3 regions of the Nitrosococcus halophilus Nc 4 genome follow, and region 1 is predicted to be linked to each of the others. Evidence: predicted binding sites of a transcription regulator. Region 1 holds the regulator's gene; each other region holds the start of a gene.
What was found. The regulator sigma-54, encoded in region 1, starts transcription at its own class of promoters, with help from an activator protein. The targets are predictions, from matches to a motif close to TGGCANGNTNCNTGCTT.
Positions count from the first base shown of each region.

Region 2: the regulator sigma-54 is predicted to act here: its motif matches at 3,343-3,359, upstream of NHAL_RS17185 (DUF4168 domain-containing protein).
Region 3: the regulator sigma-54 is predicted to act here: its motif matches at 4,833-4,849, upstream of NHAL_RS22000 (PEP-CTERM sorting domain-containing protein).

Region 1 covers NC_013960.1:325,099-335,066, forward strand. Annotated here, with positions in the region: gene ptsP (phosphoenolpyruvate--protein phosphotransferase) at 1-1,110, opposite strand, end outside; gene NHAL_RS01605 (HPr family phosphocarrier protein) at 1,175-1,444, opposite strand; gene NHAL_RS01610 (PTS sugar transporter subunit IIA) at 1,431-1,847, opposite strand; gene rapZ (RNase adapter RapZ) at 1,844-2,692, opposite strand; gene NHAL_RS01620 (HPr kinase/phosphorylase-related protein) at 2,740-3,288, opposite strand; gene ptsN (PTS IIA-like nitrogen regulatory protein PtsN) at 3,304-3,786, opposite strand; gene hpf (ribosome hibernation-promoting factor, HPF/YfiA family) at 3,800-4,126, opposite strand; gene NHAL_RS01635 (RNA polymerase factor sigma-54) at 4,153-5,601, opposite strand; gene lptB (LPS export ABC transporter ATP-binding protein) at 5,669-6,394, opposite strand; gene lptA (lipopolysaccharide transport periplasmic protein LptA) at 6,408-7,235, opposite strand; gene lptC (LPS export ABC transporter periplasmic protein LptC) at 7,213-7,722, opposite strand; gene kdsC (3-deoxy-manno-octulosonate-8-phosphatase KdsC) at 7,784-8,305, opposite strand; gene NHAL_RS01660 (KpsF/GutQ family sugar-phosphate isomerase) at 8,327-9,343, opposite strand; gene NHAL_RS01665 (MlaA family lipoprotein) at 9,485-9,968, opposite strand, start outside.
Region 2 covers NC_013960.1:3,640,194-3,650,161, forward strand. Annotated here, with positions in the region: gene nfi (deoxyribonuclease V) at 1-588, opposite strand, end outside; gene moaB (molybdenum cofactor biosynthesis protein B) at 637-1,152, shown strand; gene NHAL_RS17170 (glutaredoxin family protein) at 1,142-1,390, shown strand; gene NHAL_RS17175 (transposase) at 1,433-2,281, opposite strand; gene NHAL_RS17180 (EF-hand domain-containing protein) at 2,374-2,712, opposite strand; gene NHAL_RS17185 (DUF4168 domain-containing protein) at 2,846-3,259, opposite strand; gene NHAL_RS17190 (sensor histidine kinase) at 3,551-5,059, shown strand; gene NHAL_RS17195 (sigma-54-dependent transcriptional regulator) at 5,034-6,431, shown strand; gene NHAL_RS22115 (hypothetical protein) at 6,478-6,888, opposite strand; gene NHAL_RS22120 (TonB-dependent receptor) at 6,943-8,253, opposite strand; gene NHAL_RS22125 (tetratricopeptide repeat protein) at 8,207-9,676, opposite strand; gene NHAL_RS17205 (CHASE2 domain-containing protein) at 9,834-9,968, opposite strand, start outside.
Region 3 covers NC_013960.1:2,307,218-2,317,185, reverse strand. Annotated here, with positions in the region: gene NHAL_RS10875 (F0F1 ATP synthase subunit alpha) at 1-779, shown strand, start outside; gene NHAL_RS10870 (F0F1 ATP synthase subunit gamma) at 776-1,687, shown strand; gene NHAL_RS10860 (S8 family serine peptidase) at 2,049-3,902, shown strand; gene NHAL_RS22000 (PEP-CTERM sorting domain-containing protein) at 3,983-4,726, opposite strand; gene NHAL_RS10850 (REP-associated tyrosine transposase) at 5,080-5,607, opposite strand; gene NHAL_RS10845 (N-ATPase subunit AtpR) at 5,669-5,962, opposite strand; gene NHAL_RS10840 (sigma 54-interacting transcriptional regulator) at 6,049-7,410, opposite strand; gene NHAL_RS10835 (hypothetical protein) at 7,403-8,104, opposite strand; gene NHAL_RS10830 (sensor histidine kinase) at 8,101-9,483, opposite strand; gene NHAL_RS10825 (hypothetical protein) at 9,829-9,968, shown strand, end outside.

The DNA of each region.
Region 1 (9,968 bases):
CAGGCGAATGGCGCGCAGGCCTAGGGCAGGATTAGTCGCCACCGGGGTATTGAGGCGGCCTCCATCCACGGTTTTGTCAGCCCCCAAATCCACGGTGCGAATGGTCACTGGCGCTCCCCCAAGGGCTTCTACTACCCGGGTGTAGGCACTTAACTGCTCTTCCTCATCGGGTGGGGTGGTGCGGTTCATATACAAAAACTCAGTGCGGTAGAGGCCGATTCCCTCGGCACCGGAATCGGCCACGAGGGGCAAATCTTCTGGCAATTCAATATTAGCCTCGAGGGTGATGGGTTGCCCCTCGAGGGTGATAGCAGGTTGGCTCCTGAGTGCCGTCAGCGCGGCAAGGCGGCGCTGCTGAGCGAGCCGCTTTTCCCGAAATTTTTCGATAAGAAAAGCATCGACCCCGGCGAGCAAGATTCCTTGTTCGCCATCGATGATTAGCAATTCGTCATCTTGGACATAGCGGCGAGCCCCACGGAGGCCGACGATAGCTGGAATCCCCAAGCTGCGGGCGAGGATACTGGTGTGGGAGTTAGCCCCACCATGCTCGGTGACAAAACCGCTAATTTGCTGCTGCTGCATTAAGACAATGTCGGCAGGGGTCAAGTCGTCGGCCAGCAAAATATAACCCTTAAGCCGCCCCCCGGAGACTTCATGGCGGGGGCTCTCTTGGTTAGTCAGGATCCGAAGAATGCGATTGACGACGTGGTCCACATCATTTTTGCGGGTGCGAAGATAAGGATCGTCCATCTCATCGAAAACGCTTGCCAGGGCGTCACGCTGTAGTTTGAGTGCCCATTCGGCATTACAGTGCCGATTCTGGATGAGATCTATGGGCACAATAGCCAACGCCTTGTCTTCGAGCATTAACAGGTGAGTGTTGATAAAAGAAGCGATATCGGTGGGGATATTGTCCGGAATTTGCTCCTGAATAGACTGGAGTTGCGCCTTGGCAGTGCTGAGCGCTGCTTGGTACCGTTGAACCTCGTTTTCGATAAGGTTCAGGGGCAGGAAATATTCGTTGACCTCGGGCTGATCGCGGGAAAGTATATGAACTTTACCGATAGCGATGCCTCGCGAGACGCCGATCCCGTGCAGTTCAAGGGTCATGCCAAGGCCCTAAGGAAATTTTTCTTGGCTAGGTCCCCATCTACTAGGGTGATTTGCCTTACTCTCATTCGTGTTCTCCAAAGCGCTCATTCACCAGCGTTTTCAGTTGCTGTAGAGCTTCTTCCTCATCGGGGCCCGAGGCCATAATACAGAGGCGGGTTCCCTGGGACGCCGCCAGCATCATCACGCCCATGATGCTTTTTCCATTGACCTCTTTTGTCCCCCGCTGAATGCGTATCTCGCTTTTAAAGCGAGAAGCTAGAGTGACGAATTTGGCTGCAGCCCGGGCATGTAGCCCCAGCTTATTAATAATAGTCACCTCATTCTGTGTCATCCTGTTTCCTCATGGTGGTAAAGCAGGCACAAACCCCTTCGCGCCCGCCGCTTATCGCTTTTTCTGTGAGTTCGGTGAGGCTCAAGCGTGGGTAATTCAGCACTCGTATCAGCATGGGCAGGTTAAGGCCTGTGACGATCTGCGCATGTTGGGCGTCCGCTGCGTAACAGGCGATGTTACTGGGGGTGGAACCATACATATCAGTCAAGACTAAAACCCCGTGGCCGGTGTCCAAACTATGGATTAGCTCTCGTGCTCGTTCCCGCAAAGCATCGGGGTGAGAGGCGCGGGTCACAGGGAGTATTTGGATCTGAAGAGGACAGCTGCCCAGCATGTCGTTGGTGGTATCCAACAAAGACGAGCCAATATTATCGTGAGTGATAATAAGCACGCCGACGGTCATGACAATTCCCGATGGCGGCAAAGTACTCGGCTATGGGCGGAATGGAAATGGGCTGTGAGCTGCTCTGTTAAATAAACTGAACGATGCTGTCCCCCTGTGCATCCGATGGCCACCGTCAGATAGCTGCGATTGGTCTCTTGAAACCGTTGCAGCCAGTGCTGTAAGAAGGTAATCAAGTCTTGCCGCATTTGGGCGACGGCCTCGTGGCGCTCAAGATAGGCAATCACTTCTTGGTCACGCCCGCTTAAGGGACGTAAATGGGGTTCCCAATAGGGGTTAGGAAGACAGCGGACGTCAAATACAAAGTCAGCGTCGAGGGGGACGCCATGTTTGTAGCCAAAGGATTGAAATAGCAGTGACATTCCCGTACGCGCACCATCGCCGACCCGTTCGCTGATTAAATCCCGTAGCTGGTGGACCGTGGTGCAGGTGGTATCAATCCTAAGATCGGCTTTTTCGGCAATGGCCTCTAATAACTCCCGCTCATGGCGGATGGCCTCGGCGAGAGGAATATTGTTGAGTGGGTGTTTGCGGCGGGTTTCACTAAAGCGTTTAAGAAGGGTGGCGTCACTGGCATCAAGAAAGATGATATGGCAGTGAGCCCCCACATTTTCAATGTCCTCTAGGATCTGGGGAAATTGTTGTAGTTCTTGGGGAAGGTTGCGGGCATCGATACCGACGGCGGCGCGGAGTTGCTGGGCATCATCCTGTTGCATCTTTTGGGCAAAGACGGGAAGAAGGTAGACAGGCAGATTATCAATGCAATAGAAACCCTGATCTTCTAAGGCATGAAGGGCAATACTTTTGCCTGATCCCGATACACCGCTGATGATTAGCAATTTCATGGGAGTCTCGCCAATTCTCTTTTGAATGAGTGCTTCTAAGGCACCCCTTATTTGTGCCTAGGAGGGGAAGGGTTGAGGAGCTTCTGTTGCCGCTGTTGCAGCTCAAGCAAGGCATCATAACCTTTGCTCCGTAGCTGATAGTCTTGGACGGCTGTTTCTATCATCGTGGCGGGTTGCAAATTACCCCCCAAGGGCAGGGTAAGTTCAGGCACTTTCACGTTTAGCTGCTCCCACTGACCAAGGCTGCGGGTGAGCGGTTCGATATGTTTGTTAGGGATAAGATGGATGACGAGATCAATGGGGTGTTGCGCGGCGATGGCCTGACTGCCATAAATCGCGCGAATATCGACAACGCCCAAACCTGGCACGGTTAGAAAATCCTGCAATACAGAGGGGCAACTACCCATCAATTGGGTGGCTGATGCCCGCTGGAAAAGGGGGGCATCGTCCGCAATTAAACGGTGTCCCCGCCGGATTAATTCTAGGGCGAGGCTACTTTTGCCAACGCCGCTTTCCCCCCTCAAGAGCACCCCGGAGTCGAAAATCACCAGCAGCACGCCATGACCTGTGACATTGTCTTCATTGGGGCTGCTCATGCCTTACACTCCCGCTTAGTCGACAATACCGGTAGGCGCAGAGGTTTGTTCCCATTCCTTTAGGACTTCCAGCAGGTTATGGGGGTCCTTGGCTTGCCGTAGGCGCGTACATAGCTCCGGATCACGGAACATTTCCGCAAGCTGAGCAAGGAGTTGCACGTGGATTTGCGCTGATTCTTCCGGAACCAGCAAGGCGCAGAATAGATCGACTGGCTGTTGATCGAGGGCATCAAAATCGATTCCCTGGTCCAGGCGGACGAATGCCGCGAGGGTGTGTTGGTTGCCAGCCATGCGGGCATGGGGGATGGCGATCCCATCCCCAAGACCGGTGCTGCCAAGACGTTCCCTGGCAAGTAGGCAATCGAAAACATCCGTCGAGTCCAGGTCATCCGTGCCCCGGGCAAGCAACTCGCTGAGCCGCTCTAGCACCCGTTTTTTGCTGCCTGCAACGGCACCCACAGCGATTTGTTCTGGGATGAGGAGCTCGGTAATCTGCATGGCTTTGGTTAATCTATCCTTGCTGCTGCTTTTTCATTACCCCCTCACTACGGCGGTGGTCGGTCAGTTTCTCCCGGTGCTTTTTAATCTGCCGATCTAATTTGTCCACTAGATCGTCAATGGCGGCATACATGTCCTCGTCTTCGGCGGAGGCAAATACATTGGCTTTGCTGACATGCAGTGTTGCTTCAGCTTTCTGCCTCTTTTTTTCAACACTAAGGACGACGTGAATATTAGTCAATTGATCAAAGTGGCGTTCTAGGCGCTCGCACTTATTTTCCACATAGCTCCGCAGGGCTTGAGTGATTTCAACGTGATGGCCAGTGAGATTCACTTGCATGGGTTGCTCCTTAATTATTTTGCGTTTTAGATCAATCTTTTTCGTTCATTGGAAGGGGGGATATTCAAGTTTTCCCGATACTTGGCGATGGTACGCCGTGCCACTTTAATTCCTTGTTCGGATAAGATTTGCGCGATTTTGCTATCGCTTAGGGGTTTGCGGGGCTCTTCCCCAGCAATCAGCTTCTTGATAAGGGCACGGATGGCAGTTGCGGAACACTCTCCGCCACTGTTGGTAGCCACATGGCTGGAAAAAAAGTATTTTAGCTCATAGATTCCTCGGGGGGTATGCATATATTTGTTGGTCGTGACCCGAGAGATGGTGGATTCATGCATGGAGACGGCTTCTGCAATATCGTGGAGCACTAAAGGGCGCATGGCTTCTTCGCCGTGTTCAAGAAATCCCTGCTGGCACTCCACAATGCAGCAAGCAACTTTGAGCAATGTTTCATTGCGGCTATGTAAACTTTTAAGGAACCAGCGAGCTTCTTGGAGCTGGTTTTTGAGATAGCTGTTGGTGAGGCTATCATCAGCCCGCCGGATTAGGCTGGCATACTGGGTATTGACCCGCAGACGTGGCGCGATATCAGGATTAAGTTCAACATGCCAACTGTTACTTTGCTTGGTGACATAGACATCAGGTACTACGTATTCGGTTTTACTGGGTTGTATTTGGGTCCCTGGCCGTGGGTTGAGGGATTGGATCAGGTGGATAGTTGCCCCTAATTCTTGTTCCGAGAGTTTCATTGCCCGCATCAATTGGGCATAGTCCCGTTTACCCAGTGTGGCGATATGTTGGGACAACAACAGCGTTGCTTCTTCTAGCCAGGGGGTGCCCGGGGGGTATTGTTTCAGCTGTAACAGCAGGCACTCGCCTAAGTCACGAGCCCCGGCACCAGGAGGGTCGAAATTTTGTATTTGATGCAACATGACTTCCACTTCCCCAGGCTCAACCTCAATGTCCTCTCCTAGGCTTTGCTGTATCTCCTCAAGGGTGCTGCACAAATAGCCTTCTTCATTAATCGAATCGATGATGGCGGTGGCAATGGCGAGATCTTTCTCGTTAGTCGCTACCAAACGGGCCTGCCAGAGCAAGTGTTCTTGTAAGGTTTCTTCCCGATTGCCTTGGTTTTCCAGATCGGGTAGGGATTCATCTCCAGAAGCAGCGGGCAGCGGTAAGCTGTCATAGATATCGTTCCAACTGCTATCTACCGGCAATTCGTCGGGGATTGCCTCGCCCAGTGAGGCATTTAATTCATTGCCCTCAGGGGTAATGGCTTCCCTTACTTCATCGGTATCTAAAGATTCCTGCCCCTCTTCGCTTTCACTTTGCTCAAGCAGTGGATTTGATTCTAGCGCCTGTTGGATTTCCGTTTGTAATTCCAAGGACGAGAGCTGCAACAGGCGAATGGCTTGTTGCAACTGGGGCGTCATCGTGAGTTGTTGCCCAAGGCGTAGTTGGAGAGAGGTTTTCATACCTGAGCTCTACTTGCTATTGGATTACTATTTATTATAGACAGCAATAAACATGCCATGATAGCTATTAAAGATGAAAATTGTACCCCAAATAAACTTCCTTTACTCGTTCATTGTTCAGAATTTCCTGAGGTTGACCTTTGGCGATGACTTCGCCTTCATTCACAATATAAGCATACTGACAGATTCCTAGGGTTTCCCGGACATTGTGGTCGGTAATTAAGACCCCGATCCCCCGTTCCGTCAGTTGCCGGATGATACCCTGGATGTCTAGCACCGAAATAGGGTCTACTCCGGCAAAAGGCTCGTCTAATAGTATAAATTGCGGTTCTACTGCCAGGGCGCGGGCAATTTCAACCCGTCGCCGTTCTCCGCCGGAGAGGCTCATCCCCAAGGTATTTTTCACATGGGTAATATTGAGTTCATGCAACAGCTCGTCCACTAGTTGTCGGCGAGCCGGTTTTGTCAGATCGCTCCGGGTTTCTGCAATGGCCATAATATTTTCGGCTACGGTCAGCTTCCGGAAAACCGAGGCCTCTTGGGGTAGATAGCTGATCCCTAAACGGGCCCGGCGGTGAATGGGGTAGCGGGTGATCTCGTGGTGATCTAGGGATATGAGGCCTTTGTCGATTGAAATTAAGCCCACTAGCATGTAGAAACAGGTTGTCTTACCGGCGCCATTGGGGCCGAGTAGGCCCACGACCTCGCCGCTTGAGAGTTCTAGAGAAACATCCCTGACCACCCAGCGGGATTGGTAGCATTTGGCAAGATGATAGGCTGATAGCCTGCTCATGGGGTAATAGGATTTATTCCCCGTGCCCATTTAGCAAGCGAATAAAGTCGGCATGGACCCAACCTTCTATTGATTCGCCTTCGGCAAGTGTGGAGATATGTAGCCATTCCGCTTGTCGTTCTAAGATGGTGATGGGCGTTCGGGGCGGGAGGAGGGCTGCTTTGCTGTAATCGGTGTCGGGACCGGTGCGTAAGTTTAGCCAAGTTGTGGTTCGCCCATGGGCTAATTCAGGATTGAGCGCCTGGTTATCACCTTCTTGATTTTCCGGGGGCTCTGGCTCTGCCGGGATGGGGGTTGAGCTTTCAGGAGTAGGTTCACTGCCGGGAGTATTACTGTTGTCAGGACGGATCGTAACGTGGACTCGGCCATCCCCCGTCTTGGAGCCTTCCCCCCTCACAATGTCATGTTCTGTTTCGTAGACGATACGATCACCGGTAAATTCATTGGCACCCTGCCAGACATGAGCCTTTTGTAAAAGATAAATGGTTGCCGTGTTGGCGTGATATTCCATCCGCAGCGCTTTAGCCCGGATATCTTCATCGCTATTGTCGGGTCGTTGCCGATACCAGGCGGGTTGGCCTTCGGCAATGGCTTTTTCCAGTTTTTTTCCCGGCGTGTAGTAGATAGTTAGAATATCGGAGTCGATGCGCAGGGTACCCTGGGTAAGATGAACGTTGCCACGATACACCGCGATCTGTTTGCGATCATCTAGCTCCCCTCGATCGGCCTCAATATGGATGGGTTGCTCCTGATCGCTGGATAAGGCCCAGGCAGTTTCGCCATTTAGACCCCCGAAAATAAGCCAAAGGGTGGCCAGTTTAAGGCCTAGGTGCCGGCTCATAGTCCCCTCTTACCTGCGATAATAGTTCTATACGCTCCTCTTTCAGATACACTTGAGCCCCGACGGCATGAGTTTTGCCCAAGTTATTTAGCAACGTGACAGGTTGATTAGTCTCGGCATATTCTGCCCTGGGTTCTACCCGTACATCCTGGGTTAAGATTTTCATCTTGTTGGTTTTGGCATCGGCTCCAAATTGGCGAATAACGACTTCTCCTAGCAGGTAAATCTCATCGCCTTGGCTATTGGTCAAGCCCCGTTCAGCCACCACTTCCCAGCGGGGGACGACTTGATGGTAAAAAACCGCATGTGGCGCCGTGACTTCCACGGTATCGGTAGCCGGGTAATGGACCATGTGAGTACCCTCCAAGCGGTAAAGTGGGAGACCCTCTTGGTCCATTAACGTCAAGGTAAACTCTTCCATGAAATAATCGGCAGTACGCCTGTTCGGATCTGTGGGGCTAGGGCGTTCGGGGTCTTCATTGAACAACTTCCACGCCGTCAAGGCAGCAATAAGGGCAAGTATCGCTGCACCCCAAAGACGGGCTAGATTAATAATGCTTCTCCAGCTGCGCTTCGAGAGTTCCCTGGGCTTCCATGATTAGCTCGCAGGCATCACGAGCGGCACCCCGACCGCCAGGTTTGGGGGTAATCCAATGGGCATGCTGCTTGACCAGGGGATGAGCATCTTGGACGGCGATGGCCAATCCTACCCGCTGCATAATGGCCAAATCCACCACATCGTCGCCCACATAGGCCGTTTCATGGGGTTGGAGGTTGAGCTTTTCAAGCAGATGTTCGTAGGCAGGGAGTTTAACTTGTTGGCCTTGGTACACATGGGTGATTCCGAGGTTTTCCATACGATGGTTGACTACTTGAGAGGTTCGGCCGGTAATAATCCCAATTCGAACCCCCGTGTATTGTAGCATTTTCATGCCGTGGCCATCGCGGGAATGAAAGACCTTGTACTCCTGGCCGTCATCACTTAGGTAAAGGCCCCCATCGGTGAGCACGCCATCCACATCAAAAATGACCAATTTGATAGCCGAGGCTCTGGCAAATACCTCCTGCATGGGAGTTATCCTATTCTGTCCCTACAAGACACCTGCCCGAAGCAGGTCATGCATATTTAAAGCGCCAATTAAGTGTTGCTCGTGATCTACCACAAGGAGCGCATTAATACGATGACGCTGCATCATTTGCAAGGCTTCAGCGGCAAGGAGTTCAGGACCGAGGGTTTTACAATGGGTGGTCATGATGGCGGCAATTGGGGTGGCATGAACATCGATCCCCCGGTCGAGGGCCCGGCGCAAGTCTCCGTCGGTAAATATGCCGACGACCTGGTTTTGAACATCAACGACGGCTGTCATTCCTAGCCCTTTACGGGTCATTTCCAGCAAGGCATTGCTCAAGAGCACATCCTCCGTGACCGCGGGGATGGCCTCCCCCCGATGCATGATGTCGCTAATCCGAAGCAAGAGTCGCCTTCCCAGGCGGCCGCCGGGATGAGAGCGGGCAAAATCCTCCGCTGTGAACCCCCGTGCCTCTAGCAAGGCAATGGCAAGGGCATCACCCATGGCTAGCGTTGCCGTACTGCTTGCGGTGGGGGCCAACCCCAGGGGACAAGCTTCTTTCTCGACACTAATATCGATGTGAACATCGGCAGCTTTTCCAAGGGTTGATTGGGGCTGTCCTGTCAGCGCAATCAAGGGAACGCCTAGACGTTTGATCAGGGGAAGAATAGTACAGATTTCTTCAGTTTCTCCAGAATTGGAAAGCGCCAGCACCACATCCTTTTCGGTAATCATCCCTAGATCGCCGTGGCTGGCTTCACCTGGGTGGACAAAAAAAGCAGGAGTACCTGTGCTGGCTAGGGTTGCCGCGATTTTTCCGCCAATATGGCCGGATTTGCCCATTCCTAGCACCACAATACGGGCCGTGCAGGCGAGCATGTATTTGCAGGCAGCGGCAAAATTCCCGTTAATTCGAGTTCTCAATGCAGCTACAGCACTGGCTTCAGTTTCGATAACAGCTGCTCCTAGCTGGGCCAGCCGTTTATCCAGATCCTCGTTGTAGCTGGATAGGGGTGAATTCAATGGGTTGCTGACCATAGATATACTAAGCTAATAGGCTAACTAGAAGCCAAAGAAGGCCTGGAAATTCGGGCCTTCTTTGTTTGTTGAGCAGAGTGGGCAGATAAAGGGTCTGCCCACGACCTCGGCCTATTATGCCAATATTTAGGCAGATTTGCCTCAGCGGTAAGTGGGAACTGGAGAGGGAGGTTCTCCAGGTACCTCTTCTTCTTCGTCAAACTCTTCTTCCGGAAATTCCTCTCTGGGCACTTTGCCATCGTGCACCAGGAACTTGCGGCGTTGAAGAAAGGCCTCTCGGGTGTAGACGTAGGGATCCAAAGCCGCTTCTTTCAGGATATCGGTTGCTTCCAGCAAGTCTGCCCGGGCATCCACCGCTCGAACGCCGGTGAGTCCAGATTTGATTCCCGTATTTCCCAAATAAGTGATAGGCCAGGTGAGGGCATCGATTCCCAGGCCAATGCCATCCCGTACATCGCTGGGTCCCAGGAGGGGCAAAACTAAATAAGGGCCGGTGTTAAAGCCCCAAACGCCCAGTGTTTGCCCAAAGTCTTCGTTATGTTTGACCATGCCGCCGGAGGTGGCCACATCAAATAAGCCCCCAACACCCACCGTGGTGTTCGCCAGGAACCGTGCAAAATCTGTT
Region 2 (9,968 bases), 760 kb from region 1:
CACATAGTGAAGGGCAGTGACAAGGCTAATCCGGTGCCCTACTGAAATAAAGATAGGATTAACTCCAGTGCGGGTGCGCAGCACCGCCCCTACCGTCTCACCTTTATCCACCAAGGGGATCCAACCGCCGCGTTCATCCGGTACCGGTCCATGTTGGCCCACCAATCGGGTCTTAGCAACCCCAATGCTCGGCAAATCGGTAAGCACCCCTAGATGGCAGGCAATGCCAAAACGACGGGGATGGGCAACCCCTTGACCATCGCAGAGAAGTAGGTCCGGCATCACAGTTAATTTCTCTAAAGCAGCCAATACCGCGGGACACTCCCGAAATGACAACAATCCGGGGATATAGGGAAAACGGGTAGGCTGCCGGGCAACAGCCTGCTCCACCAGGCTCAGATCGGCGAGCCGGAGCACCACCACGGCGGCTCGAGTTATTTTGCCCTGCTCTTCAAACCCCACGTCGACCCCGGCAACGGAATGGATTTGATCCAAGCGATCTTCGGTAATCACCTGGGCCGCAAGCCGTCGTTGCAGGGCCACGGCCTCCTGAGGGGATACATTCCAAGAATGAGTTTTCACCAACACACCAGTGCTATACTAAAGATAATTTGAAATATCATAACCATAATGTCCATGGAAAGAAATTTCACACCTCTTAGTATCGCGGTGCTTACTGTCTCTGACACCCGCACAGAAGAGACCGACCGCTCTGGTAAGCTGCTGGTGGAACGGCTCCAGACAACAGGGCATCAGCTTGCCGAGAAGGCGATTGTTGCCGATAATATTTATTATATCCGCGAGATCGTTTCCCGCTGGATCGCCGATAACCAAATACAGATTATCATCACAACGGGTGGAACCGGTGTCACGGGTCGCGATAGCACACCGGAGGCCATCGCACCTTTGCTTGACAAAACCATCGAAGGTTTCGGTGAATTGTTTCGTGCTCTTTCCTATGAGGAAATCAAAACTTCGACCGTTCAGTCACGAACCCTGGCGGGGGTGGTCAACGGGACCTTTATTTTCTGTTTGCCTGGCTCCTCCGGAGCCTGCCGTACCGCTTGGGACAACATTCTTAAGGATCAACTCGACAACCGCCATCGGCCGTGCAACTTTGCTGAATTAATCCCCCGATTACATGAACACTAGCTCGACTCGACTCATTCTCTACCATACCGCAGGCTGCCATCTATGCGACGAGGCGCGTCAACTATTGACGCGAATTCCTGAAATTACCGTTGAAGAAGTGGAGATTGGGGATGATCCCCTGCTGACTGAACGTTACGGCACTCGGATTCCTGTTCTTTTGCAACCAGAATCAGGGTTAACTTTAGACTGGCCCTTCACCCTCCAGGCCATCCAACAGTGGATTGGCCCCATACAGTGATCTTCCCCAGAAGATTATGGGGTCAGTTCTCACATCTCAACATTATTTTGGGTTATGCTGTTCAAATCGCCGCACCGCTCGGCTCACCGTCATATAGTGAACCCCGAAATATTCACCAATCTCCAACATCGTGTAGGCACCAGATAAATAGGCCCGGGCCATCGCCTCATCTCTATGCTCATAGCGGTCTCGATACTCCTCCAGCGACATCGCCAAGGCGCGCCGATGGGCTTTGGAAACCTCCCGCAGTTCTTCGGGCCTTTTATCCTGCCGATACCGCTTCACAAAAGCTTCATCCCCCAACACTAATTGATGACGGGTCTGCTCCAGCGGACTGGACAGCCCTTTACCTTCCATCACAAAGCGACGATAGGACTCAATCGCCCTTTTCCGTTGCCTGCCGAAGTGACCTAGTAACCCCTCCACATCCAACCATTTCGGCACACTCGCCTCTCCTATCATGGCCAGATAACTGCTCCAAGGCCAATCCTCCAGTTTTTCCACTAATCCCCCTCGCAGCGGATTCAATACCACATATCTGGACAGCTCCAGCAAGTAGTTTTCCTTTTGGACTAAAATCGCCTTATAACGACCTTGATACAGATGACCCACCAAGTCATGGCGGCGATTAAAGCGCTGTGTATACACCCCATTGAGCTGCCGCATCCCCTTCGAGAGGTTCCCCTCCACCGTTTCCACCACCAAATGATAATGGTTGTTCATCTGACAATAGGCCCACACCACCCAGTTGAAGCGGTGGCAGACAGTGCCCAATACCTCCAACCAGGCCTCTCTATCCTCCTCTCCCAGATAGATGTCTTCGCGCCGGTCTCCTCTTGAGGTCACATGGTACAGCGCGCCTGCAAATTCCACTCTTAAAGGTCTTGCCATATTTTCAGTATAGCATCGAATACTGGAATGTGAGAACTGACCCCTTTTCCTCGACAATAGGGAAAATTTTTTTTAACGCCCTTGATTAACCCTCACTCTGTCGGCTTGATAAAATCATGGATCGATTCTTTGATTTTTTTATTCTGAAAAACACGGAACTCGGAATAATCAAGTTTATCATCATTATTCTTATCAACCTGATTGAACTTGTTGTCTACGCTTAAGTCACTCCACGCTTCTGCTTCATCTTTACTAATAAAGCCATCTAGATTTTTATCTAATTCTGTAAAAGTTGGCTGTCGTGTCCCCCATCGCTCCTCCTCATCATCAGCGGCTAAGAGACTACCTGGGAGGAAAAATAATAAAGCAGCAAAGAACACAAACACCCTACTTTTCTTTATCTGCATAATACGTAAAATTAGGTCATTCATATCAATTATTCTCGTTTATTTTCTAATAAAAATGAAGTCTAAATTAAGACTTTACCCTTATATGTAATATAAATACATAGCGAAGAGCGGCTACCAGTCGACTTAAACCTATCGACTGGCTCGCCTATTATCCTCACCAACTGTGCTGTGACTGTTCCATTAATTTCCGTATCTTCTGGCCTAACTTAGGATTAGTAGATGCAGCTTGCACTATAGCATTATAGGTCTCCACGTCTAAGTTCTCCTCCGCTTTGATTGCTTGGACCATGGCATTGCTGGCCTCCTGCTGAAGTTCTAGAGCCCGATCCCGATCCTGGGTCTGTTCTATGCGTGGGCGATACTTCACACTAATTTCATTCACTTTCTTGGAAGCGGCAGCAAAAGCCTCCAATTGATCATCACTAAATTGGGTTTGCCCAGATGGCCCCTGACCCATCCCACGACCAGAGGGAGCGCCGCTTTGGGCAGACGTTAGCGAAGCCCCCATTAAACCCAATACAATAAAAGCAACCACAAAAATGTTCTTTATCTTAAGCACGTTTTGCATTGGTTCCTCCGTTAAACTTAAGAAGTTTGCATAAGCCCCTCAAGACTCACCAAGCCACTTTATAGCCTAGCTAAATATTTTTTAGGCAAATACAGTGCCATCCTCCTTGCCAATGCCCCAGAATTACCTTTGCTATTTTTATAACTAGTAGATTCATAAATAAATTTTTAAAACAACATGGAAGCAACGCTAATTCATGTGGCTCTCGCCTGCTAGGTTATGGGGTTAACTAAGAGGAGTTTATGGTGTGTTAAAATGACACATGTGCCATGAATAAAGAATGGTTCCCCCATGACTATTCAATTATTCCGAAACGCTTATAGCCTACGTGCCGCCCTCACGCTTTTCATGGTGGTGCCTCTGGTTTCCATCCTCGCCATAACCGGTTATCTCAGTTTATCTGAGTTAGAAAAACAAACTGAAAAGCGAATGCAGGAGGACGTCGAACTTATTGCCCGAGCGATTTACCTTCCCCTCAGTCATGCCCTAGAACAAGGCCGGGAAGGGGACGTCAAGCAAGCCATAAATTCTGCTTTCCGCATCGATCGGGTCTATGGAGCATATGTCTATAATGCTCAAGGCAAGAAAGTGGCTGCCACAGGCGCCAAGGAGCCTAGCATGCAGAGCCACGAATTAACCCAGCTGGCGGCCGAGGGAAACCGGCGCGGGCAATATGGTGAATTTGACGGTGAGGAGATCTATTCCTATTTCGTACCTTTAACCAATTCCAGTGGACTCATTATTGGTCTGTTACAGCTTACCCGCCAGGGTAGTGATTTTCAGGACTATCTTGGCCAGGTGCGCTGGCAGGGTCTATTTCTCTTGGTGCTTCTTGCCCTTCTTCTCACCGGCGTCGTGATCTATGGCCAATATAGAGCTGTTGGCCGGTATCTTGCTGCTTTGATGAATACCATGGCAATGATAGAGCAAGGTGACCGCACCCATCGAGCGCCTTTGCAAGGGCCACGGGAACTGGTCGTCCTGAGTGCTTGTATGAATAACATGCTCGACAGCATTGCCCATTCAGAGGCGGAGATCTCCCGTCGGCGTGCCGAGCAATCAGCACTAGAGAACCGTTTGCGGCAATCCCAGAAAATGGCAGCCATCGGTCAACTGGCGGCCGGCACCGCCCATGAGTTGGGCACGCCACTCAGCGTAGTAGACGGCAAGGCCCAACGGCTGTTGCGCTTGCGAGATCTACCTCTACGGGTCACAGAGGGATTACAGGAAATCCGGGATGCGGTAAAGCGGATGGAACATATTGTCCGCCAACTTATGGATTTTGGACGTGCCACCCCCTTAAGTCTGCACCCGGAGATGGCGGATCGGCTAGCCCAGGCTGCCGTTTCCCAGGTCAGAGACGAGTTTGCCCATGCCGGAATGCAGTTAGAACTTGCTGGACCCCACCCTGCTCCCCTTATGCTCGTCGATCCGGTACGTATTGAACAAGTATTGACCAACCTGCTGCGCAATGGAATGCAGGCAAGCCCTGGCGGTCATGTGCGACTTTCCTGGCTTCAGGAAGGAGAATTAACAGGGTTTTGCGTAGAAGACGATGGTCCCGGCATTGACGATGATATTTATTCCCGGTTATTCGAACCATTTTTCACGACTAAACCCGTCGGTCAGGGTACCGGCTTAGGACTTTCTGTCGTCCACGGAGCCATAGAAGAACACCATGGCAGCATTGAGGTGGGACGCAGTCTGCTTGGCGGAGCCGCGTTTTATATCTTTTTCCCTCCCCTGCCCAAACCACTCCAAGGAGACTATTTGAGTGACAAGAGAAGAGATTCGTCCTAAGGAACGGGTACTGATTGTCGAAGACGATGAAGCCCTGCGTCGCCTGCTAGAGGAAGAACTGACCGATTCAGGTTTGCAAGTACGCACTGCCGGGGAGGTGGATTCGGCTTGGCAGATACTCAAAACCTGGCTGCCTGAATTGATCCTTAGCGACTTATACTTGCCGGGTGCCAATGGCGTGGAATTACTAGAACGGGTACGTACCCACCCTGTTCCCCCTGGATTCATTATGATCACGGCATTCGGAACCATCAACCAAGCAGTCGAGGCGCTCAAACTAGGCGCTGACGATTTTCTTACTAAGCCCCTGGATCTCGACCATTTGATGCTCTGCGTTATCCGTATCCTGGAGAATCGACGCTTAAAAGAAGAAGTGCAACATTTTCGAGAACTGCTGAACGACGATAACTTTCATGGCATTATCGGCCGCAGCATCCCCATGCAAACCCTTTTTGCAACCATTCGCCAACTAGCCCACGCGGCAGGTCCAGTATTAATTACCGGGGAGAGCGGCGTAGGCAAAGAATTAGTAGCACGGGCTATTCACCGGGAAAGCGGGCGGGCCGGAGGCCCCTTCATCGCTGTCAACTGTGCGGGCATCCCCACCGAACTGTTAGAGAGCGAATTTTTCGGGCATGCCGCAGGGGCTTTCACCGGCGCCAACAATGCCCGTAAGGGGTTATTTGCGGAGGCAGAAGGAGGAACGCTACTCTTAGATGAGATTGCAGAAATGCCGTTAGCACTGCAAGCCAAGCTGCTGCGTATCCTTCAAGATGGCCGTGTTCGACCTTTAGGGGCTAATCAGGAACGATGCGTGGACGTTCGGATCATAGCCGCGACTAATCGCAACCTTGAGGAGGAGGTCAACCAGGGGCGGTTTCGAGAAGACTTGTTTTATAGGCTAGAGACCTTTGTCCTGCCGGTCCCTCCCCTGCGGGATCGGGGGGAAGATCTAGATCTACTTATAGCGCGGTTTCTCGATCTATTTCGCACCCAATTGAGACGAGAAGTGCGCGGTATCCATCCCTCCGCCCTTGCTCATCTCAAAGCCTATCCGTTTCCGGGTAATGTGCGGGAACTACGCAACACTATCGAGCGTGCTGTCGTCTTCTGTCACGAAAAAGAAATCAAATTATTCCATCTGCCTGAACGCATGAGAAGAGTGCCTAAATCCAAGTCTAGGGCGAAGAATCTATCGGAGTCCCTCTCCCCATCGGATGAGAGCATGCTGTCTACCCTAGGGGAAATTGAACAGAGTTATATCCATTATGTCCTGGATCAAGTAGGAGGGAACAAACGCCGCGCCGCAGCCCTGCTCGGCATCAGCCGCCGCACTTTATACCGGCGTCTTGGCGAAGAAGAATCCAGTTAATATTTAACTGGTAGGGTCTACTCTTGCTTCGTGATCTTTACTGTGATCATATGTTCATTCTTTTATTACGCACTTGACAAGACCTGACCCTTTTGATGTGATCAATAAAAGTAGCTTTAATTCTTGTACTCAATCCGGAGGGGTGGAAAAAATTGATGCTAATAGGTATCCGATGAGTCTCTAACTCCTGAAAACCCGTGGATTGTGAGAGGTTTTTGCCCTGTTCTAAACGTTTAAAATGATATTCTGTGCTGGTGGCAATCCGGGGATGCAGAGTCCAATAGAAATAAGCACGCCCTAAATATTCATCCCAATTCTCTACTACCGCTCGGCTATCCATAGTACCTTGGATCCGCAGGTCTCGTTTAGAAAACTCAGTGCCAGCATAAAAACTAGAAGAAAATCTTTGATCAATCGCGACCCCATAGTGCCACACATCAAGGCCTTGGCGGTTCACATTCTGAATATCCTGTTCGAAGGTGGTACCAAAAAACTGAGTGAAGCCTGCTATCTAGATCGGCTCGATTGTTTGCCCTATACTGAGACCAGGTTCCAGTACTCTAAAGGCAGCAGCCCGCAATATCGTTTCCGAAGATGGCCTCCACATCAAGCCAATTTTAGGATTGAATTGGTTCCGTTCTACCAAGGTTCCTTTGAAGAAGTTTCCACTTGCCCCAAGGATCAACGTTAGAGATTCCCCGTAATTAAAATAGGAGTATAGGTAAACATTAGTATGCTGAATATTAGCCTCTGTTTCATCTAGGGTGGAACGAGGAAAGGGGATAAAAAAATCTGCCACTATTTTTTCTTGGCGGCCGAGTGTGTCGAAATGGCCTGCACCGCTAACAAGGTTTAGCCCTGCCCACCGGACTAAATGCTGGCCTTCGATTAAATAGGCCTCTTCCTTTAATTCTCCTGAAAAATTAATCGATGGATGAGTTGTTTGGAAGCCTCCTTCCACCTTCTTGTAAATAAAGAAAGCAAGGAGATCCGATCGGGGGGAAAAGCCATGGTGGAACCCAAGCCGAGCGGTTTCTGTTTTTCGATTCTGATGAAAGTTAGGATCGAAATTATCTAGGAAAAAATTGAGTCTTCTTTCTCCCTCTTCGACTTCTGTGGATCGCAACTCTGCCTGGACACTGCTGTTAGGAGACAAGGCGCCCTGGATAAACAAGTTATAGATATCCTGTTGAAAATCGTTATTGGGTCGAAACCCGTCTGTCTCAAAATGATACTGCCCTAGACTGTAAGAGAGCTTTTCTAAGAGGCCGGACTGGACAACTTCATCCCCCCAGGTGCCATTTCCCCCCACAATCCCCGAAGCCAGCAGGGCAAACCGGTCTCGGAGAAACAGGGGATTAAATTCATTTAACGACGGCGCTGCCGGCCCCAAACCACCTAAGAGAAACAAATCACTCTCCGCCAACTGGGGCTGCACGGGGGTAATGTTAATGGGTTGTAGCAGCTGAGACTGCAATAACTCACTCACGCGTGCAATTCCGCGTCGCGGTGAAAAAAAATAAGAATCTGCTAGAAGCCGATGAGCAGAATAGTTCGCAGGATCAGTATAAATAGATTTCCAACCTTCAACTAAGCCCCGGCTCTCAAATCCAAGCTCGTTATACATACGACCTATGGTGGCACTGCGAGCGGCCAAATCCTCATCAAGCAACAACTTCGACCGATAAACGGCTCTATTATCGTTCAGCTCAATGGCTTTTTGCATGTCATGCAAGGCTTCCACCGGCCGGTTGGCAGTTTGTTTGCGGATGGCGTCATAAAACCAGGGGGTGGGATCGTTGGGATCCAGCTCCTTGGCCATAGCTAACTCCGTCCCTGCTAATCCCCCCCCGCTTCTGCTCGTAATAGGCTTTGCCCAGATAGCTTCTAATCAGTGAATTATTGGGGTCCAGGCTCGCGGCAATCTCGATTTCCTGGGTACCTTCCTTCAGATCGCCCTGGCGAATCTTGGCCAGCCCTAGCCCAAGGCGCGATAAGGGATCGGCCGGATCGAGCGCAATGGCCTGTTCAAAAGCCGTCTTGGCTTGATCGATTTTGATTTCCGTTAAATAAGCAAAGCCCTGCACGGTTTGGGTCCGGGCCAAATCGGGCTCAAGTGCCACCGCCTGTTGCGCGGCCTTGGCGGCCTCATCCAAATCACCCAGGGAAAGCTGCAGTTCAGCAACCCTGGCCCACGCTAAAGCCTCTCCGGGAAAAAGCTCGATGGCCTGCTCTGCGTGTTTTAACGCTTTTTCGATATTGAAAGCTGCTTGATGAGCATAGGAAAGGGCGATTTGGGGAATGGGTGATTGGGGGTCAAGATCCGCCGCTTGTTGAGCAAGTCGCAAAGCTTGCTCTTTTTGGTTTTGCACTAGGGCAATGATGGACTGCAGGGCGTAGGCGGTTCCATAGTCAGGATTGAGTTGCAACGCGCGCTGGATCTTGGGGCGGGCTTCATCCACACGGCCCACTACCAGGAGCAAGGCCGCCTGCAAGGTGAAATAACTCGCTTCTCGAACCTCTGTCGGTACCTGCTCCAAACGGGCCAAGGCAGAAAGCAAATTTCCAGCCTGGTAATCACGCAACGCCGCGTGAATCTCTTGGGCTTCTGGGCCCCTTGGATAAATATTCGACCGCAGGTCAATAAGCGGCGGATAATAAAGGGTCCATTGCACGGCTTCTCGGGGTTCAATAACCAAACGCCGCCTCGGCGCCTGACCGGCCTCAGCCACCGCCGCTTCACCATTGGTTAAAGTAAGGCGGCCAGCCGGATTGTGGAATAGAACCCGTCCCTCAAAGACCCAGAGCAACGCTTGTTCCGGTTCTACCCGGATCACAAATTCGGTACCTTCTACCGCCGCATTCACAAAGGGCGTTTTGACTTCCAGCCGATGGGGAAAGCGGCTGATGAGGTGAATAGCACCTTTTAAGAGTTCAAACCAGGAGGGCTGTTCCGGTTCAATGTTGGAAAAAGTCACGAGGGTGCCGGCATCCAGGTGCAGGATGGTATCCTCTTGAAGCTGTACCACGGCACGGCTATAGGCTTCGATGCGGACCCTATCCCCCGCACAGAAACTCTCCCGCAACTGCACTGGCCGCCAACGCCTCTCACCCACTGGAGTCACTTTCACCTGCCCTTGTAGTGAAACAACCTGGGCCACCGGGGATACGCAACGCTCTTCAGCTAATGCCCAGGAGTGCAACACAGAAAGCACTACCAAAAGCATAGGAAGCCGCAAACCCATACCAGCCTCCCTCTATTAATAATTATCGTTTTAATTTTCTAAGTGGCCGATTTCAATGAGAATACACGGCCTACTTGGGCGCTAGTCTACCCTTTATCAGAACATCCCCCTCCTAGGAAAACCCCTCTTTGTTTATACCTTTATAATTTTATGTAGCCTACATTGAAGTCTTCTTCCAGCTTTTTTCCCTATGCTCGGCTGTGACCGTCAGCCCCGATCGGGTTGCCTTACGGCGTTCCTCTACATAACCCAAATCAATAATGCCGTCCCAGGAAGTAGCAGGGGGCTTTTG
Region 3 (9,968 bases), 2.0 Mb from region 1:
ATTTAGCACCTTTCGCCGGTTGCACTCTCGCTGAAGCTTGGATGGCCCAGGGCAAGGACACCCTTGTGATCTATGATGACCTGAGCACCCATGCCCGGATTTATCGCGAACTCTCCCTCCTGCTGCGTCGCCCTCCAGGGCGGGAAGCTTACCCAGGGGATATTTTTCACCTCCATGCCCGTCTCCTAGAGCGGGCGACCTGCTTAACTTCCCGCTATGGTGGCGGCAGCATGGCGGCCATGCCCATTGTTGAAACCCAACAGGGAGAAATTGCCGCTTATATCCCCACCAATCTCATCTCGATTACAGACGGACAAATCTATTTGGATGCAGACTTGTTTGCCAGCGGTTTTCGGCCCGCTATCGATGTGGCCAAATCAGTATCCCGTATCGGAGGCAAGGCCCAACACTTCCGTATCCGAGAAGAAGCGGGTCGCATGAAACTCGATTATTTACAATTTTTGGAATTGGAAATCTTTACCCGCTTCGGCGCCCATCTCGAGCCCTCAATGCAGGCCAAAATCCGGCACGGTCGTGTATTACGCAAGTTGCTTACTCAGAATCGCCTCAGCCCCCTCTCCATTAAGTGCCAGCTCGCCTGGTTGATTGCCTTCAATGAAGGACGGTTCGACCCGTTTGAATTAGAGGCTATTCCAAGGCAATTAAATAGGCTGGTGGAACACATCCAGAACAGTTCGCTCACCTTGGATAGGGATCGGAACGAATGGCTGCAAACCTTGGAAACATGGCTATCGGCCATCCCCGAAGATAAAGAATGAGCCGACGCCGGGAAACCGAGCAACACCTTCGCTCCCTCCAGGAGATCAGCAGCATTATGGACAGCATGAAAATGCTTGCGCTGCTGGAGACCCGCAAGCTCGGGCGTCTGCTCCCCGCCCAACAACAGGTAGTGGACAGCATTAAGGCCGTTGCCGCTGACTTTCATCACTTCTATCCTCCACGCCAGCCCCTTACCCAAGATTCCCGGCACATCTATCTGTTGATGGGCTCACAACGGGGGTTCTGCGGGGATTTTAACGAAACGGTGCTTAAAGCCCTAGAGACCGCATTAAAATCAAATCCCTCCCCTTCGCCCTTTCTTATTGCGGTGGGACGCAAACTCTGCCTTAAACTGGAAGGTGACCCCAGAGCAGTGGCCCTACTTGAAGGGGCTAATATGGCCGAAGAAATAGAAGAGGTCCTAAGCCGATTGGTCAATGCCCTGGATCAATTTCGAGAACCCGAAACGCTCCCTCCAGTCACCCTGCTGCACCATCGAACCCACCCCCATCATCCCACGACCCAGGGATTGGAACCCTCCTCGGCTAACCCCAAGGGAAGCCCCCAACCCGAAGTGCAGCTAACACCGCTCCTTCCCCCCTTCCAGGAGCTCCTTCCCCCCATCCAGTTTGCCTCTCCTCCCCTCCTTAACCTTTCTTCCCAAAACTTTTTCACCGAACTTGTGGATCACTATCTCTTCGCCACCCTCCATGAAATCTGTTACGCCTCCTTGATGGCCGAAAACTACCACCGTATGCAACACCTAGAAGGGGCTATCCATCGTTTAGAGGAAAAAATCGCCAATCTGGCGCTCAAATCTAATACACTACGCCAGGAAGAAATTATTGAAGAAATTGAAGTTATTCTGTTAAGTGCGGAGACGATGATACCGGGTTTATCCCCCTAATCTAGATTTTTCACCACAAAGACACAAAGGACACCAACGTGTTTGTGTTCTTCGTGCCTTTGTGGTGATCCCAGGCATTATCCGGACTAATCCAAATTTCACCATAAAGCTCAAAAAGCAATAACAACAACTGTCGATGAACACCCTACCTAGCGACTACACTCCATCCCCCCATTGGTTTCACCGCGGTTTTCTGCCCGCCCTATCTCCGCCAATTCCCAAGGATGTGAAGCAACTCCCAGTTGCCCCCATGAATTCTCGATAAAACCTGCCGTTAAGGTTTTCAGGTTGAGGTTGCCGAACTCAAGTTCGGTGATTTCCCAATCACTAAGTTTTGTCCTGCAACCCAAAGGAGCAATTTATGGAACGCTGTATCGCGCGCCAAGGAGCGCACCTCGTTTCACTCATTAAAACCACCTCCATGCTTTTTCTATTAGCCGCCGCCCTGCCCCTATTCATTTCCCCGGCCCAAGCTGAGCCCCCTGCCAAGCCCTGGGCTCCCGGACGCCTCCTGGTCCAACCTAAGGCAGGATTGCCAGACTCAGAACTGAATAAAATCTTTGCCCGGACGGGCGCTACCTCAAAGGGCCGTATTGGTCCCCTCAATGTCCATATTGTAGATGTGCCTGAACAAGCCGAAGAGGCCGTGGCCCGGGCCCTGGCACGCAATCCCCACATCAAGTTTGCCGAAAAAGACTGGGTGGTGGAGCTGAGTGAAACCATTCCCGATGATCCGAAATATTCAAGCGCTTGGCACTTGCCAAAGATCGCCGCACCTTTAGCCTGGGACACCGCCTTCGGGGATAACATTACGGTGGCGGTTCTAGATACGGGGGTGGATGACACCCACCCGGATCTGTTTGGCAAAGTCCTCTCTGGGTGGAATACGGCCGGCAATAACAGCAACACCTCCGATATCCACGGCCATGGCACCAAGGTGGCCGGCACTGCCGCAGCCAGCAGCAACAATAGCCAGGGGGTTGCCTCCATCGCTTGGAACGCCCTTATTATGCCCCTCCGAGTCACGGATTCCAGCGATGGCTGGGCCTACTGGAGCGATATTGCCGAGGCCCTGACCTGGGCGGCTGATCAAGGCGCCCAGGTAGCCAACATCAGCTATGATGTGACCAATAGCTCGACCGTCTCCAATGCCGCCCAGTATTTCCAAAGCCTAGGGGGAATTGTGGTAGTCGCCGCCGGCAACAGTGGCAGTAATCCCGGCTACAGTGATAACCCCTACATGATTTCGGTTTCTGCCACCACCAGCAGCGACAGCAAAGCCAGTTGGTCCAGCTATGGCGACTATGTGGATGTCTCCGCTCCCGGTGCGGGAATCTGGACCACTACCCGGGGCGGCAGCTACGGCTCGGTTTCTGGCACCTCCTTTGCCAGCCCCGCTACTGCCGGGGTGGTTGCACTGATCCTATCCGCCAATCCGTTCCTCTCACCGGGAGAAATAGAATCCATTTTAGAAAGCACCGCCGATGACCTGGGTAGCAGCGGTTGGGACAGCTTCTACGGCCATGGTCGTATCAATGCTTACAGCGCCGTGGTTGCCGCCAGCGAGACGAACGCCATCGATACCCAAGCACCCTCGGTGGCCATCCTCTCTCCCAGCGAGGGAGCCACAGTGTCCGGTACCGTCGCCATCGACGTCAGTGCCGAGGATAACGCCGGTGTGACCCGAGTCGACCTTTATGCTAATGACCAATTCGTTGGCAGTGATACCACTTCCCTCTATGGCTTTAGCTGGGATTCCACTCAGGTAGCCGATGGTTCGGTATCCCTTATCGCTTATGCCTATGATGCTGCCGGCAACGAAGGGGTTTCCTCCACTGTCACCCTACTCGTGGACAACACCCCGGATTCCAGCGACACCACGCCTCCCAGCGTGAGCATCACAGAGCCTGCGGAGGGTAGCACCGTTAGCGGTACAGTCCATATTACAGTGAATGCCAGCGATAACACCGACCTTGCCGCCATTCAGCTCTTCATCGACGGGGCAATGAGGAGCGCAACCGACACCAGTCCCCTCTCCTACAGTTGGAATACCCGCAAAGACGCCAAAGGTTCCCATAGCATCAGTGCAGTCGCCGAAGACAGGGCAGGCAATACCGCCACGACCTCAATAACCGTCAATGTGGGTTCTGGTAGTAAAGGAGGCTCCGGGGGAGGAAAAGGCAATGGCAATGGGAAGGGAGGTAAAGATAAATAGCGGAAATTTTCTGTAGAAATTCAACCCCAAAGACACCGGCTTAAAGCCGGTGTCTGTTTTTTTTACACAAAAATTTTGTTTTAAGCTAAGCGCTTACGACGACGGCCAATGAGACCTAAGCCCAGAAGACCGGTGCCGAAGAGAGCCAGAACGCTTGGTTCGGGGATTTGCTGGGGTCCACCGCCGTCACTGTAAACACCCAAAGCAAATCCACTATCGCTACAACTACCATCAGGGCAGGTGGCATCATTCACTGCAAGTGACTGAAGATGAGCACCCAATTGACCGGAACCCAAATCATTATCCGTACTCACCGAACTAGGCGCCATCAAAAAATCATCTGCTACAAAATCGCCAATGTTAGAAACCATTGTAAAACTCAGTGACGTTAAATTATTAACATTTGATCCTGAGTATTCAAATAAGAAGTTTGGTGTAAAGGTCCCCCCACCCACAGGGTCGGCAGGCGAATCAATCAACCAATCAGCTGGATCAAAATCGGTAAAATAGAAATTAGCATTTCCACTATTTGATCCCGCTGGCGGGTTTGTTTCAAATGTCCAAGGCGAACTGTTACCGTTAAACGGATCTCTTAGATTAAAATAAAATTCATCAAGTTTGATGTCGGGGTGGTTAGTCGTATCGACAGTAATATCCCACTCTGCAACATTACCGGTCACATCTATCAGAACATCGACCTGGAGCAAGTCAGGGTTACCAGCCCGACCATCTCCCGTAAGCTGGGCGTTTATCAACACAGCTTGGGCTGAACTCGCTATAAGCCCGAGAAACAACAACAGACCAGACCATAAAAGTTTATACATAATCTCTACCCATCGTATTAGGCAACCAACAACAAGTTGTTCCTAAATCTATATTTTTATGAATGCAATCCTAATTAAGGGGTACTCTCTCCATACAAGATATCTTATGCAAGATAAACGCCAAATAAGTAAGTAACTGTTTTTTAAAATTTTAAAATTAAGTTTTTACCCTAACTGTAAACTTTTATGACAATCCACTAAATCTGCGTAGGATGGGTAGAGCGTTAGAAAGTGTAAAAGTGTTTGATTTTCCCCTATTCCAGCAAATAACAATGAACAGCCTGCATGTCCCAACGCATAAAAATCAGTAATACTTTTACACTCTCTTGAGCGAAACCCATCAATTCCATACTCTATTCCCAATCCATTTCCTGATTCACTTCATCACCCGCCCAATCTTGGGGATAAACTCCCCAACCCACGAAACGATGAAAGGAGGAATATGGCCAATCGACAACCCGCTGGACATAACCATGCTTTACAGGATTGTAATGAATATAATCCAGGTGCTGGCGATAATCCCTATCATCCCGTATCCCATGTTCCCAAAAACGGCGTTGCCATAAACCTCTTTCCCGTTTCTTGATCCTGCTCTTTGATCGCGCCTCCACCTTGGGAACTTGCCGCGAGAAAGCGGATTTGATCTGGCGCCACCGCATGGAAAAGCGATCGTCCCCTTCAGGAAGGGTCCAGATGCAATGCAGATGATCAGGCAGAATGACAATGGCGTCAATTTGAAAAGGATGGTTGGCCATGACCTCACGAAATGCTAACCGTAATTGGCCAATATTTTCTATCAGCACCCCCTGTTCCCTGTCCACAAGCGCAACGGTGAAAAAATAACAACCACCTTTGATACGATAGCGACGGTAGTCGGTCATAACATAATGATGAAACCCGCTGTAATGATGGGTTTCGCTAGCGCTCTACCCATCCTACGTCCTATATTTGCTGTCTCCGGGGTGAGGAGGGTGTCACCTCTTCGCTCTTTGGCCGGAGGCGGCGTACGAGAAAAGTACGGATAAGCAGCATGCCCGCTAAAGCAGCCAGTATTTGTTCCCAATGGCTCCCCAAGAGGAAATAGAAACAGGCAAGTACTACCGCGGAGCGCAGCACCAGGCTCAACATCATCCATAAGGCGGGATGCCGTACATGAGGCAAACGGCGTACGGTCAGCCATAGCCCTCCAAAATAAAATCCCCCCAGGAGCATCCCCCCCAAAAGGGCCAGGATCATGAACCCAAATTCCCCATACTCCATGACTAACTGCTCAAGATATGGCGTTCATTCGCGTGCATTCGCGGCTTCATTAGATTTGGTGCTTACTGCCGCTTCACAGGCTTAAATGCGGAAGGATCCAAGTTATGACGTTGCAAAAGCTTATAAAAATCGGTGCGATTACGCTGGGCCAGACGGGCCGCCTGAGTCACATTGCCATTGGTGATTTTGAGTAGGCCCGCCAGATATTCCTGCTCAAACTGCCTCCGGGCTTCTGCAAAGGAAGGAAATTGGCCTGACTGCTGCCGCAGTGCTTTTTTGACCAGTTTAGCGGAAATAATGGGGGTGGTGGACAAAGCGACGGTTTGTTCCACAACATTATGGAGCTGGCGTACATTGCCCGGCCAAGGAGCACTCACCAACAACTCTATGGCTTCGCCGGAAAACCCCCGAACATTTTTCTTGATTCCATTCCCAATAGTGGATAGAAAATGGCTGGCAAGGGGAAGGATATCTTCTCGCCGCTCGGCGAGGGGTGGAATCTCCAATACCACCACATTAAGCCGATAATAGAGATCTTCCCGAAAATTGCCATCACGTACTTCTGCATCCAAATCTCTGTGGGTGGCCGAGATAATACGCACATCCACCATGACAGTGGAGGTACTCCCCACAGGCCGTACTTGTTGCTCCTGCAAAGCCCGTAGCAATTTTACCTGGAGAGAAAAAGGCATATCCCCGATTTCATCCAGAAACAAGGTACCCCCATGGGCGGCCTGAAATAGTCCTGGATAATCCCGGGTTGCGCCAGTAAACGCACCTTTAGCATGGCCGAATAACTCAGATTCCAGCAGCAACTCTGGAATGGCCGCACAGTTAACGGCAATAAAAGGTTGTTCATTCCGGGAGCTGGCCTTATGGATAGCTTTGGCCAGTAACTCCTTGCCCGTCCCGCTGTCACCTCGCAGGCAAATGCTGGCATCGCTTTCGGCAACTAGCCGAGCCTGACTCAGTAAATCCTCCATCAGTGAGCTGCGGGTGATGATCTCCTCGCGCCAACTCTCTGTCGGCTCTTTCTCCGAAGCGTAGTGGGTACCCGAAATCTGAAGCGCCTTCTCCACTTGGGCCAAGAGTTCCCGGCTATTGAAGGGTTTAGTCAGAAAAGCGAAGACTCCATTTTTAGTCGCATGCACTGCATCGGGGATCGAACCATGGGCGGTCAAAATAATCACCGGCAATGCTGGGTTTTTGCGGTGAATGCAGTCCGCCAACACCATCCCATCCATTCCTTCCATTCGCAAATCGGTGATTACCGCTTGGGGGCGGGCCAACTCCACCTGAGCCAACGCCTCTTCCCCGCTTTCCGCGACTACAGTTTCGTAACCACGTCCAGCCAAACGCATTGATAATAATCGCAGCAGATCGCGATCATCATCTACCAGTAGAATCCTGTTTTTTTCACTCATCTAATTCTTTTCCCTGTTCAGGTAGTTCCAAATTCTCCTTGGATTGATTTCGGTGCTCTAGCCTTTTTTCTATGGTTTTAAGGGCCTCAAGCTTTCGTTCTAACGTTTCCGCTCTTCCTCGCTCGTCTTCTAGTTGCTTCTCCAAGCTCTTGGCCCACTCCTGCTCCTGCTTACGACGACCATCAAGGTATTTCAGTCCACTTCTCAAGCGTCTCACTTGCTCCTCTTTTTGTTGGAGCTTTTCTTGAAGGAGACGATAGCGACGTTCCTGTTGTGCCTCTTCCACCACAAACCCTTGAAGCAATAAGGCCAAATCATAGAGTCCTTCAGCATTCTCAGTCTCTAGAAAATCATGCAACATCCCCCGGGCTTGCTCCAAGTCCTGGAACGGTGCCTCGGGTAAAGAAAGGAGCAAAATCAGCCGTAAGCGATCAAAGGCCGTCGGCTCTTTGGCGGTCGCCTGCCATGCTCGATCCAATTCTTGCCGCAGCTCCCCCTCTGACAAGGAACGCAAACCACGATAATAGTGAAGCAGAAGTACCGAATTATTCGGATCCGGTTCTAAGTGGTTGGGTGGCGGAGTAGAAAGTTCATCAACGGGAATTGGATAAGCAGATTTCAGTGCGGTACAGCTGGCTAACAACAAAGCCAGCACCAACACACCTAGTGCCTTCCCATAGCTTATCTCCCTCATGGGCGCTGCTCCGCCACTGTCAAAGGCAGAGTCACTCGAAAATGCGCTCCCCTTTGACCACTATTGATAAGTTCGATATGGCCTCCATGGGCGAGGACGCTTTCTTTTACAATTGAAAGTCCTAAGCCGGTTCCTTTAACGGGGCCTAAGGGCTGCGCCCTCCCTTGATAGAAGGAATCAAATATCCGTTCTCCATCCTCAGACGCAACCCCGGGACCGGAATCACACACATCAAGGTGGACTTGATTGCCTTCCTGGGCTAATTTGACCTTCACTGAACTATCAGAGGGTGAATACTTAAGGGCATTGGACACTAAATTATCAATAATGGCTTTCAAACGTTCCCGGTCACCAAAAACTCTTACCGGATTCAAATCTGCAACGAGCTTAACCCGCTTCGATAGCGTGGTCGGCTTGTGATCAGATAACACGATTTTAATCAGCTGATCCAACCGCACGACTTCGGGAATATGTTCGATTTGATTGCTCCCTGCTAGGCTAAAGCGAAGCATATCTTCAATCAGCTTTTGCAAACGCAAACTATTGTCACGTAAGATCCGGGCCACTTCTAATTGCTGCGGATTCAAACGGCCCGTAACCTGATCGCAAAGCAATTCCGCCCCCTCCCGCAGGGCTGCCAACGGCGTTTTGAGCTCATGGGAAACGTGTCGAAGAAACTTGGTTTTGGCTTCTTCCAGCTCGACCAAACGTTGTCGTAACCAATCCAATTGTTGCCCTAGTGCTTCCAAGTCACGGGGACCCGTCACCTTGATAGGGGTCTCAAAATCCCCATCACCCAGGCGCCTTATGGATTTGTCAAACTGGCGAAAATATCGCCTAATCAAGACCGTAAACAAACCGGCCATGGCCACTGCCGCAGGAATAAGAATCAATGCTTGCCAAAAGAGCCACTCCTTCGACTTGCGTGCCGTCTCTTGCAGGGCATTAACCTCTTCGCCCACCAACTGATTACTCTCCGCTAGTAGCGCCTGTGCCTGGCGTGCTAAGCCGGAAAACTGGTTGAGAGCTTGTTTACTGGCATCGGCATCTAAAGCATAACGACTCAAAACATCGTAAATCTCGCTCTCTTTACGCGCCAGCGCGCCAAACCCTTGCCGTTGCTCCTCGCTGAGAGGTAATTCTAACATTTGCCCTAGAATATCCCGGAATTTGCGGCGGTTAGCCATATAGGCCTGATATAGCGCAGGATCATTCAACACCTGAAATTGCCTCACAGCACGCTCCATTGCAATAAGTTGTTGTCCCAAGATTCGACTTCCTTGAGTTACCCGAACGCTTTTATAAACGGCTGCCGTGCTTTGACGCGCCAAGTATTCCATTTCCACAGTGGCGATAATCAGTCCGGCGGATAAAGGCAAGGCTACAATTAAGAACCCCCCCAAAATCAAAGCAATAAAAGAGTTTGGGCGTGCCCAGTAAAGACGCCCCAAAGGGGATATTTTGGCCTGTGCTAATTTGAACAACCGCTGTCTAAATGGGACAATTCCAAACTTTCCGAAAGTCCAAACGCTTTTTTTGACACCAGACTTATGGGATCGATGGCGAGCAGTAACGGATTGATCCTCCATTTATGGAACCTAGACTCTAAGCTTGTATAATGAAAAAAGATTTGCCTTGGATATGATGACGAAACAACTCCTGGCCCATTCGCCATATCCTCTGACTTGACACAATAAGTAGGGCCGAAACAGCCATAAATTATCATGAGGATTCGAGCCAGTATTACGGAAAAATTAAGATCAGTTATTTCAGTTATTATTGTCCTTCTCCCTATAGCCTCATCGGCGTGGGCGGTTGAAGCAGCTCCCCTTGTCCCGGAACTCGTCTCTGACAGCCGTACTGC